2 regions of the Metabacillus sp. 84 genome follow, and region 1 is predicted to be linked to the other one. Evidence: a T-box and tRNA genes for the amino acid it is inferred to sense, from the RefSeq annotation. Region 1 holds a T-box; the other holds one or more tRNA genes.
What was found. A T-box is a leader RNA that pairs with one kind of tRNA and senses whether it is charged. The one in region 1 lies ahead of ACQCV8_RS06435 (valine--tRNA ligase), so its partner is inferred to be a tRNA-Val.
Positions count from the first base shown of each region.

Region 1 (5,529 bases):
TCGCTGGATTGCTCCGCATCCTCTCATATCTTCCGCTCCACCTTGCCTTGAACAATCCCCTTCGGATGGACGGCTCTGTGACGCATGCTTTTCCCTTATGGTCCAGCAGGGCCACTGCCATTAAAGCAAGGGCTGCATTTTCAATCTGATGGGCACCGTACATGCTGATGCTTAAGCCGTTCCACTCTTTAAAAGGGGCTGAAAAATTGAATTCCTCCCCCTCCGCCACAGAGCGTATACCTCCGATGCGGAAATCCTCACCTAATACGAGCAGCTCTGCGTTCATTTCCTCTGCTTTAGAACGGATTTGATCCAGGCCTTTTCCCGCTTTCACCCCTGTAACAACAGGAGTATCCGCTTTAATAATCCCTGCTTTTTCAGCGGCAATTTCTTCAATTGAAGATCCTAAAATGTTCATATGATCATAGCCGGCGTTAGTAATCACAGAAAGCACCGGCTTTGCGATATTTGTGGAATCCAGGCGCCCGCCAAGCCCCGTCTCTAATAGAAGGTAATCAGGCGGCTGGACGCTACCAAAATATAAAAAAGCCATGGCTGTGATGATTTCAAATTCGGTCGGGTGCTCACCCAATTCGGCTTCTGCTCTTTCTGCTACACGCTTTACCCCATTCGCAAGATGAATGAGATCGCCGGTGCTGAAAGGCACTCCATTCATGCTGATCCGCTCATTAAACGACTCGATATAGGGGGAAGTAAACGTTCCAACCTGATAACCGGCTTCATTTAAAACAGATCTCATATAGGAAACCGTGGATCCCTTTCCATTTGTACCGGCTACATGAATGACCGGAACATTCAGATGCGGATTCCCGAGCTTTTCCATCATATACGTCATCCGCTCCAATCCGGGTTTAATCCCAAATCGCAGCCTTGAATGAATCCAATTCAGCGTCTCTTCATATGTTTTCAGCATTTTTTTCACCTCAGTAGAATGACGTTCCGGCTTCCGGAAGCTCCTTTTAATCACAATAAAAAAGCAGGTGATCATCTCTGTGATGATCACCCTACACGTTTCAGCCTTTCAGTTCAGCGATTCTGGCTAAAACGGAATCCCGTTTTTCTACGTATTCGTTTTCTTTCTGGCGTTCTTCTTGAATTACTTTTTCAGGCGCTTTTTTTACGAAGCCTTCGTTGCTGAGCTTTTTCTGAACACGATCCACTTCTTTTGTCCACTTTTCGAGCTCTTTCTCAAGACGCTTAATCTCTTCTTCCATATTGATAAGCCCTTCTAAAGGCAGAATCAGTTCTGCACCGGTTACGACGGCTGTCATTGCCTTGTCGTCTGCCGCTAAGTCTGTCCCGATCTCCAGCGTGCACGGGTTGCAGAAGCGGTCAAGATAGGAGCGGTTGTTTTCCAGCTGTCTGGAAACTTCTTCTTGCTTTGTCTTAATTTTTAAATGAATTTGTTTGCTCATTGGTGTGTTCACTTCAGCCCGGATATTTCTTACTGAACGGATGATCTCCATCAGCAGCTTCATATCACTTGCCGCCTGCTCATTGGAAAGCTCCTGTCTGACTTCAGGCCACTTGGCAACCGTGATGGACTCCCCTTCATGCGGAAGGCTCTGCCAGATCTCTTCAGTGATAAACGGCATAATCGGGTGGAGCAGTCTCAGCGTCTGGTCAAGCACATGCGCGAGGATCGACCGGGTTGTATGCTTTGCCGCTTCGTCTTCTCCGTATAATGGTATCTTCGCCATTTCAATGTACCAGTCACAGAAGTCATCCCAGATAAAGTTGTATAAAACACGGCCGACTTCACCAAATTCATACCGGTCAGCAAGCTTCGTCACCTGTTCTATCGTTTCATTCAAGCGAGTCAGAATCCATTCATCCGCCACTGATTTTTTGCCGGTCAAATCAATCTGATCATAAGCAAGCCCATCCATGTTCATTAGCGCAAAACGGGAAGCATTCCAGATTTTATTTGCAAAGTTCCAGGTAGACTCCACCTTTTCAAAGCTGAAACGCAGATCCTGCCCCGGTGAGCTTCCTGTCGCAAGGAAATAGCGAAGAGAGTCTGCCCCGTACTGGCCGATGACTTCCATCGGATCTACTCCATTGCCGAGGGATTTACTCATCTTTCTTCCCTGATCATCGCGCACAAGTCCGTGGATTAACACATCCTTGAACGGACGCTGTTCTGTAAATTCAAGGCCTTGGAAAATCATTCTGGAAACCCAGAAGAAAATAATATCGTAGCCTGTCACAAGGACATCCGTCGGATAGAAGCGCTGATAATCAATGGATTCTGTATCAGGCCAGCCCATCGTCGAAAACGGCCAGAGTGCCGAGCTGAACCATGTGTCCAGTACATCTTCATCCTGCTTCCAGTTTTCCGGGTCTATTGGAGGCTCATGTCCTACGTGAACTTCTCCTGTTTCATTGTGGTACCATGCAGGAATGCGGTGACCCCACCACAGCTGCCTGGAAATGCACCAGTCCCTGATGTTTTCCATCCAGTGCAGGTAGGTCTTCTCAAAGCGCTCGGGAACAAAATTCACTTTTTCCTCAGATGATTGCAGATCAACGGCTGCATCAGCGAGCGGCTGCATTTTCACAAACCATTGTGTGGACAAATAAGGCTCCACTACCGCCCCGCTTCGTTCACTATGGCCAACGGAATGCGGATGGTCTTCTACGCGGAAGAGGATCCCGTCTTCCTGCAGGTCCTTGACGATTTGCTTGCGGCAAGCGAACCGGTCCATGCCCTCGTATTTTCCGGCTTTATCATTCATTGTTCCATCTTCATTCATGACCAGGATCCTCGGCAGTTCATGACGATTTCCGATTTCAAAGTCATTTGGGTCATGAGCAGGGGTAATTTTAACAGCTCCGGATCCAAAATCCATATCGACATAATCATCGCCTACAATTGGAATCTCTCTTCCTGTGATTGGAAGAGTCACCATTTTGCCGATCAGATGCCTGTATCGCTCATCCTCAGGATGGACCGCAACAGCCGTATCCCCAAGCATGGTTTCCGGACGGGTTGTCGCAATCTCAATATGTCCTGAACCGTCTGTCAGCGGATAGCGCATGTGATAAAAGGCTCCCTGAACATCCTTGTAGATGACTTCAATATCGGACAGAGCGGTTTTCGTAGCGGGATCCCAGTTGATGATGTATTCGCCGCGGTAGATTAATCCCTTGTTATAGAGGGTTACAAATACCTCCCGAACCGCTTTTGACAGCCCTTCATCAAGGGTAAAGCGCTCACGTGAATAATCGAGCCCAAGCCCTAATTTAGACCACTGCTCACGGATATGGGAGGCGTATTCATCCTTCCACTTCCACGTTTCTTCCAAAAAGGCTTCACGGCCCAGCTCATAACGGGATTTTCCCTGCTCCTTAAGCTTTGCTTCCACCTTTGCCTGAGTTGCGATTCCTGCATGATCCATGCCGGGCAGCCATAGCACATCATAGCCCTGCATTCGCTTCATGCGGGTCAGGATATCCTGAAGCGTTGTATCCCATGCATGGCCCAAATGCAGCTTCCCCGTTACATTCGGCGGCGGAATCACAATGGTATATGGCTCTTTATCCTGATTGTTTTCGGCTTCAAAATACTTTCCTTCCAGCCAAAATTGATAGCGGTTTTGTTCTACAGCATTCGGATCATATTTAGTAGACAGGTTAGGCTGCTGATGATCGGTCATTTCCGGTTCCTCCTAAAAGTTGACAAAATAAAAACTCCTCCCATCCAAAAGGACGAAAGGAGCTGATTTCGCGGTACCACCTTTTTTCACGGGAAAACAAAGCCCTTTCCCATGCTCTTAAATGTTTTAACGGCCTCCGCCGGTCTTCCCTACTCATCTGTTCAGGAACACTGCTCAAGGGCGACTTCCAGATCCGCTTTCCTGAGAAATCTTTCAGCTGATGATTTCTCTCTCTTTAGGCGCGGGGTGCCTGTACTCTTCCCTATCCAAGCTTTTCATCATATCCTTTTATGCTTCTAGTCATAATAGTATTATATAAATGTTTTTTTCGTCAACATCTTCCCCGTTTTTTTATCATCTTATACGTCAAACAGGGCAGGCACAGGCGAGAAAATCGTTCATATGCTGATTATAACTCAAAGATGGAGGTGAATACCATTGCGAAAACGATTTAATTCATACACAGTTCCCCCCTGGGTAAAAGAGATTCGTGTCACTGCTGTCCAGTTTATTCTTCTGATCACCATCTTCCAGGGAATCAGAACCCTCATCTTTCCGACCGCTTTTGATATCATCCTCCTTGCAGCTCTGATTTTTCTTGCCTTATCCTTTCATCTTGGGTGGCTCTAGGCGCAAGAAAGAGGGGTTTCCCCCTCATCATGCCTGAGCCTCGGCATTTTTCTTATTTTCTGTATCGACGATTCTCATCACGAAGTATTCGTTGTTTTTGAAATACCAGTAGGCTTTGATCAAATCCTTGTTTTTTTGAAGCTGGGATGTACTCCTCCCATCCCGGTCAGGCGAGAGAACCGCGCGGTAAAGGGACTCAGGGTACGAAAGGTAGCTGATGAAAAGCGGCATTTCCTCCTTTGCAAAAGGAAAGTTCTTCTGATAGGTGTAGAACCAGTCCACGCACTCCTCACATCGGATTGGATAGGTGTAAAATGTCTTGTAATAGAATTGCAAAAGATCATTCATCGGAGGGGCCCGGTGCGCTTTTTCAAAATTGATCAAATAGCTTTTCTCGTTTGAATCATACACAACATGCTGGACGGACAGACTGCCGTGGATATAGGAGGTCCGGGCTGTATCATTTTCTTTCATTGACTCGTACCATTCCTCCAGTTTTTCAATTGCAAAATCGGTCGCTCTGGCTGTTTCTGTATAATACGTGAGAGCCTGCAGTTCAAATGGGGACAGATACCATTGCTTTTCGCACTTTTCTACGTATTGTTCATAGGCTTGCTTCTGTCCTTCCCATTGCTTTCTGGCTGTTTCATAGGTGGCTTTCATCTCCTCACCGGTTATTTTCACTTGCTTGACGGTTTGCCGGTGAAGTTTGGCGGCTTCTTTAAACAAATAGTCATGCCTTGCACTCCGTTCATCCGCTTGAGAATCGGGAAGCCATGGCATTAAATAGTAATAATTTTCACTTCCTGCTGTGACCAGATGCCCGTTTATGTTGCGGTAAATGGGCACTAAGCTCGTATAGCCCGCATCATAGACTGAACGGACCCTGTCTGCAAACCGGTCTGCTCTGGACGGCCTCAGTGTTTTCAAGGCAAATGTCCCCTGAGGAGAATACACTTTTACGAGCCTCGGACTATGCTGCTCGGCAAACTCCAGATTAACCTGGTATTGACTGAGTATCGCTTGAAAATCCTCCATTCGCTTTCCCCACTCGCCTATTTTAGTAGTGGCGCACGCCTGCTGCATCCAAAGCCGGGCAGCCCCTTCCATATGAAAAAAAAGCTGAGCAGCATCCTCAGCTTTTATTGCGTTTTACTTGCTGCCGGCATATTGAGGAATATAAAGCGTCTGCCCCTCGAAAACCTCTTTATCCTCCGGA
Region 1 covers NZ_JBNILN010000002.1:360,981-366,509, reverse strand. Annotated here, with positions in the region: gene ACQCV8_RS06440 (bifunctional folylpolyglutamate synthase/dihydrofolate synthase) at 1-934, opposite strand, end outside; gene ACQCV8_RS06435 (valine--tRNA ligase) at 1,035-3,680, opposite strand; T-box leader at 3,726-3,958, opposite strand; gene ACQCV8_RS06430 (hypothetical protein) at 4,119-4,310, shown strand; gene ysxE (spore coat protein YsxE) at 4,338-5,348, opposite strand; gene spoVID (stage VI sporulation protein D) at 5,463-5,529, opposite strand, start outside.

Region 2 (5,529 bases), on a different contig from region 1:
ATTTAAACCGGGATTTCATTACCCAATCCCAGCCCGAAACGAAGGCAGTGGTCAAGCAAATTGCGGAGCTTAACCCCCTCGTTCTTCTGGACCTTCACGGCTACGTAAGACAGCGCGGTGAAGAAAAGCACCCCGGACTGATTCTTCCGGGTACACCGCCTCATAATCCGAATTATGAATATGATTTGCTTTATAAATGGATGAATCAGCAGGCTGAAGCGATGGAATCCAACCTAGTCAGAAGCAAAGCCGGGTATAAAACGGACCTATACAAAACAATGGAGGGAACTCATATTCCACTTAGAGATTCAAAATCAGGCTGGGATGTGTATCCGCCCATTTATACTCCGGCCTATGCCATGCTCCATGGCGGTCTCGGCTATACACTGGAAGCACCGGCAAATGACTGGGACGGTGTGAAATGGCAGGTTGATGCCGTAACCGGTGCTTTACAATTTGCTTTGAAAAATAAGCAGGCGATGCTCCATGACCAGCTGGAAGTTTTTGACCGCGGGGTTAAAGGGGAACACCCAAACAATGAAAAAGGCTTCTATCCTGAAAGCTACATTATCCCGGAAAATAAAACGGACAACACCGCTGTTCTAAAGGCTGTGCAGCATCTAATGAAGAACGATGTGGAAGTTGAGCAGGCTGTAAAACCGTTTCGTGCAAAGGGCAAGCGCTACGAAAAAGGAACCTACATTGTTGATCTTAACCAGGCAAAGGCCGGTCTTGCCAACGCTTTCCTATGGGAAGGAGAGGACATCACTGACGATATTGATGCAATGTATGATATCGCAGCCTGGAACCTGTCTGAGCTTTGGGGCTTTGATGCGATTAAAAGTGAAGAGGAATTATCTGTTCAAACACAGGAAGTGAGTGAAAAAAGTGCACGCGGAAAATTGATTGGCAGTGGTCCCTACTTTATTCCGAATACATCTGTTCATCCAGTCCATCTAGTCAATTCACTCATAAAACAAGGAATTGCTGTTAATAAAGATCCCGATGGGAATTTTTACGCGGACGGAAAAGGAAAAGTTCTCAGGAAGGCTGTACGGAATTCCGGATTAACCTTACGCTCAAAACCAGTTCCTGAAGATGCAGAGCCGGTAAAAGAACATAAAGTTGCCATTTTAAAAGATGGCGGAATCGGAAAGGCTCAATCCCATTCAGGTACAAAACTTGCTCTGGAACGTCTCGGGTTCCATGTAACGGAAATTCATCCCAGGGACGCAGCCAAGCAAGGATTGAACGACTTTGACACCTTTATATACAGCGGAAGCAGCAGCCTTACTTCCTTTAATTTAAGCGAAGCAAATAAAGAATTCGGGTTATCAAGTGAAGAGGAGCTGAAAAAATTCAATAAAGAAATCAAGCAATTTGTGGAGCAAGGCGGTCATTTTATTGCGATTGGAGCAGGAGGGGCAGAGGCTGCCAAATCCGCAGGGCTGACAGCAGTGGAAATCAACAAAGGCTTCTCCAGCAGCAATGGAATTGTGAAAGTGGATTATCATTCAACGCCTCTCTCAGCTGGCTACAGCAAGAATGATGAGGGCTTCGTATATGGGCCAGTTTGGTTTTCCAGCACTGAAAATACAACCATTGCCGCCTCCTTTGCCAATGAAGACAGCTTTTTCACGGCCGGCCACTGGAAAGACCGTTCAGCAGCTAAAGGTCAGCCGGTTATTGTGCACGAAAAAGATAAGCAGGTCACTCTAATAGGAATAGAAGCTGGCTTTAGAAACCATACAGATTATTTGTTCAGACTCATCTCAAATGCCGTCTTTCATAATCAATAGGAAAAAGAGCATCGGTTCCGATGCTCTTTTTCGTTTCTGAGGAGAAAATAAGGCCGGGCTTTCCTGGCCGCCGCGAAATTTGACGAATAGTCGATATGTGGTTAAGTACGGTCGATTTAATAAAATTTCGGCCGATAAAAAATAATTTCGGCCGATATCGGCCGAAATTAGGTCGATAAAATACAATCTCGGTCGATATGATTCAATTGCCCCCTTGGCCAGCCAAAAAGCCAACTGAAACCATGTAATTGCTCAACTCAGGACCATTACGGGTGGCTTGCACACCCAAAGCGGCTTCCAGGCAACAAAACTTGCTTAAAATAATGACTAAAAAGACCGAAAATATTCTCTCCCAATCCGCTCAATCATCCTGCTCATTTTGCATCTACATCCAAGATTACTTTTCTCTTTCATTTCCATTTAATAGAACAAGAGACTGGAGTTCACTCCAGTCTCTTCCCGTTCATTTATTTAGGTCCGCCCGTATCATTCGTGATCATTTCATACTCGCCGATTTTATTTTGATAGTGGCTGTCTGAGTACACTTCAATCTCATGCTTTACCTGAAGCGTCGCCCCTGCCATTCTGAAAGACTTATGATCCTTTAAGTAAACGACTTTGTATTCACCTAAGACGACCATATTGACGAGACCGGCTAAATAGTTGCTCACGCTGGCTGTAGGAACACTCAAAGCAAATCCAAGCGTTTGAATGACTGCGCCCGCTGAGTATTTTTCAAACTTCGTACTTCTTCTCTCAATCCCGGCATCCACCCATTCATCTGAATAAACACCTTTAACCGCCGGCTGAACAGGCTTTTGGACTTCATTTGCACTTGCGGACCAAGGAAGAGCCAATCCTGAAAGCAACATCCCGGAAGCAATAAATGCTGTAAATTTGTTTTTCATGTTGTTCCTCCTTTAGTATCGTAGGTACACACTGAATACTACTCCACTTTTTTACAAAAATAAACGAAATTTGCCTATTTATTTAAAATTGAGAAAATAGCAGGGTTTTGTCTACTTATTGAACGCTTATTACGGTGAAGATCTTCGTATACTTTGATTTTTCAATAGATGGATTGGCCGAATTAAGTTTAGCTGCATAAAAAAAGAGCTGCCACAAAAGGCAACTCTTTCAACGTATGATTCCTACTGGGTTCGAACCAGCGACCTCTACCCTGTCAAGGTAGCGCTCTCCCAGCTGAGCTAAGGAATCGCAATATGTAATGACAGCCTCTTTCAGCTGACTTTCTCTATTATATTTCCACTCCGTTTGTCTGTCAACAAGTTATTCATTTAAATCGTGTTTCTTCGCTGCTTTTGCTACAATAGGTCTATCAATTGGGAGGAGGAATCAATAATGACGGTTAAAATTCAGGTGTTTTCTGATTTTGTATGCCCTTTCTGTTTTATAGGCGATACCCCGCTCAAGCAGGCTGTGGAGGGAAAGGATGCAGAAGTGGAGTTTATGCCTTTTGAGCTCCGTCCATATCCAATGGAAGCGATGTCTCCAAAAAGCGATTACATTCAGCAGGCTTATCAGCAGTCGGTACAGCCTCTAGCTAAGCGCTTTGGTGTTGAGATGGAGCTGCCGATGGAGCTGGACCCGGTTCCGCATACACATCTTGCCCATCAAGGCTACCAGTTTGCCAAGGAGCACGGAGAGGGACTCGCTTATGTAGATGCAGTATATAAGGCCTATTGGCAGGAAGGCTTAAATATTGGAGATATGAATATTCTGACCGGGATCGCTCGTGAGCTTGGGTTAAACGAGGCAGCATTTCAGGATGCAATTACAGGCGGGACGTATGTTCAAGACCACAAGGAAGCGCTGAATCATGCGCGATCAGCTGAGATCCAAGCGGTACCTACTTTCATTATCGGAAATCAAAGGCTTCAGGGACTTCATTCTAAGGAAGCGATCGAACAGGCTATCGAAGAACAGGCTGGCGGCGCAGCGAATCCAGGGAATGCCTGCGGACCAGAAGGCTGCTGAAATAAAGAGGGAGTGAATCAATCATGGCAAAGACGGAAGCCTTTACGGATGCCATTTATGATGCGATCGAACAGGTTCACGGACTGGATGACGGAAAGCAATGGACTTTAGATCGCGCAGGGAAGCTTGGCATAAAAGAGCACATACAGGAAATGAAAAAACATTACGAATCAAGCTACCGTGAGTTTGAAACATGGCTTACAGAGCTGCTTCAACAGAAAAAGCCTCCGGCTGAAATCGAGGCAATGCACTTTGCATTGTATGAGACAGACGATACAATAAGCTTTTACATAACGGGTGCAGAGGAATGGGATGAAGAAGGCGACTGGGCTTTTTCAAAGGATTACGCCCCGTTATCTGTGGAACAATATCTCCCGGTATTTGCACCGATTTATCAGATTTTAGAGGATCATTTGCCTGCCGGCTTATTCCTTGGCACAGTTTTGGTGATTAGTTATGTGAAGGAATATGTTAAGCTCAATGCCGGTCTATTTCCGGATGGAGTCATATTGGCTGCAGGATTTGATGGCGGAGACGTCATCGACTTTATGGAACTCTCATAGAATGAAACGGACTTCTTTGCGGAGGTCCTTTTCTTTTTAATGCATGCCTGTGGCCTCCTGAATTCTGGGTGATTAAGAACAGGAGAAAGAGCTGATGGATCCCATCGGCTCTTTCTCCCTTTTTCTTTCCTTAAAATTTCACAATTTCCCTTGCCTCCACAGGTCTCTTGGTATAAAGTGGATAAAATATCGATTTAGGGGGATTCTGATGAACAGAAAAGCAGCCATTCTCTTAAGCTCCACCGGAATCTCTAATCTTGGTGACTGGATTTATTTTATTCCTTTAAATTTGCTGGTCTATCAAATGACCGATTCGGCTGCAGCGGTTGCCGGGCTGTACATCATTCGTCCGCTAGCCGGCATGATGACCTCGTTTTGGGCTGGAAGCCTGATAGACCGCTATTCTCAAAGAAATCTGATGATCGGACTTGACTTTGCCAGGGCGATTCTGGTCCTGCTTCTTTTAACCACGCCTTCCCTTCCGGTTATTTATGCGCTCGTATTTGTGATTTGTATGGCGGATGCGTTTTATGATCCGGCAGCGTCTGCTTACGCGGTTAAGCTGATCCCTTCTGAAAGCAGGCAAGTGTTTAACTCTTACAAAAGTCTTGCCTGGTCCGGTTCTTTCATATTGGGTCCGGCTCTTGCGGGACTGCTGTTTATGGCTGGAAAGCCGGAGCTTGCCTTTGCTGCGAACGCTTTATCGTTTTCCCTATCGGGTTTGCTGCTTTTTTTCTTGCCAAGCTTGGAAATGAAGGCACATCCTCCAGGGAAAAATTTCTCGTTAGCTGTTTTGGCCAGTGACTGGAGAATGGTGATGAGGTATATGAAATCAGCGCGCAGTGTGATGGCTGTTTATCTCCTGTACAGCGGACTCATGATGATGGCAGCCGCTCTCGACTCTCAGGAAGCCGTATTTTCTCAGGAAATATTAGGGCTTTCCGAAAGCGCCTATGGCATGCTTGTAAGCATCTCAGGTATAGGATTGCTTACGGGATCCGTTATCAATAGATTAGCTGTGAACAGATTGCAGCCATCAGCATTGATTGGCTGGGGTGGCATGCTGATTGCGGGAGGCTATTTCATCTACTCCCTTTCCTCCTCCTTTTTATGGGCTGCCGCAGGTTTTTTCATTCTTGCTTTTTCTATGGCTTTTGCAAACACCGGAA
Region 2 covers NZ_JBNILN010000018.1:27,644-33,172, reverse strand. Annotated here, with positions in the region: gene ACQCV8_RS19095 (M14 family zinc carboxypeptidase) at 1-1,799, shown strand, start outside; gene ACQCV8_RS19090 (hypothetical protein) at 2,267-2,707, opposite strand; tRNA gene ACQCV8_RS19085 (tRNA-Val) at 2,945-3,017, opposite strand; gene ACQCV8_RS19080 (DsbA family oxidoreductase) at 3,162-3,797, shown strand; gene ACQCV8_RS19075 (hypothetical protein) at 3,821-4,360, shown strand; gene ACQCV8_RS19070 (MFS transporter) at 4,569-5,529, shown strand, end outside.
Region 2: it has a tRNA-Val gene. The T-box ahead of ACQCV8_RS06435 (valine--tRNA ligase) is inferred to sense a tRNA for this amino acid. The anticodon was not compared.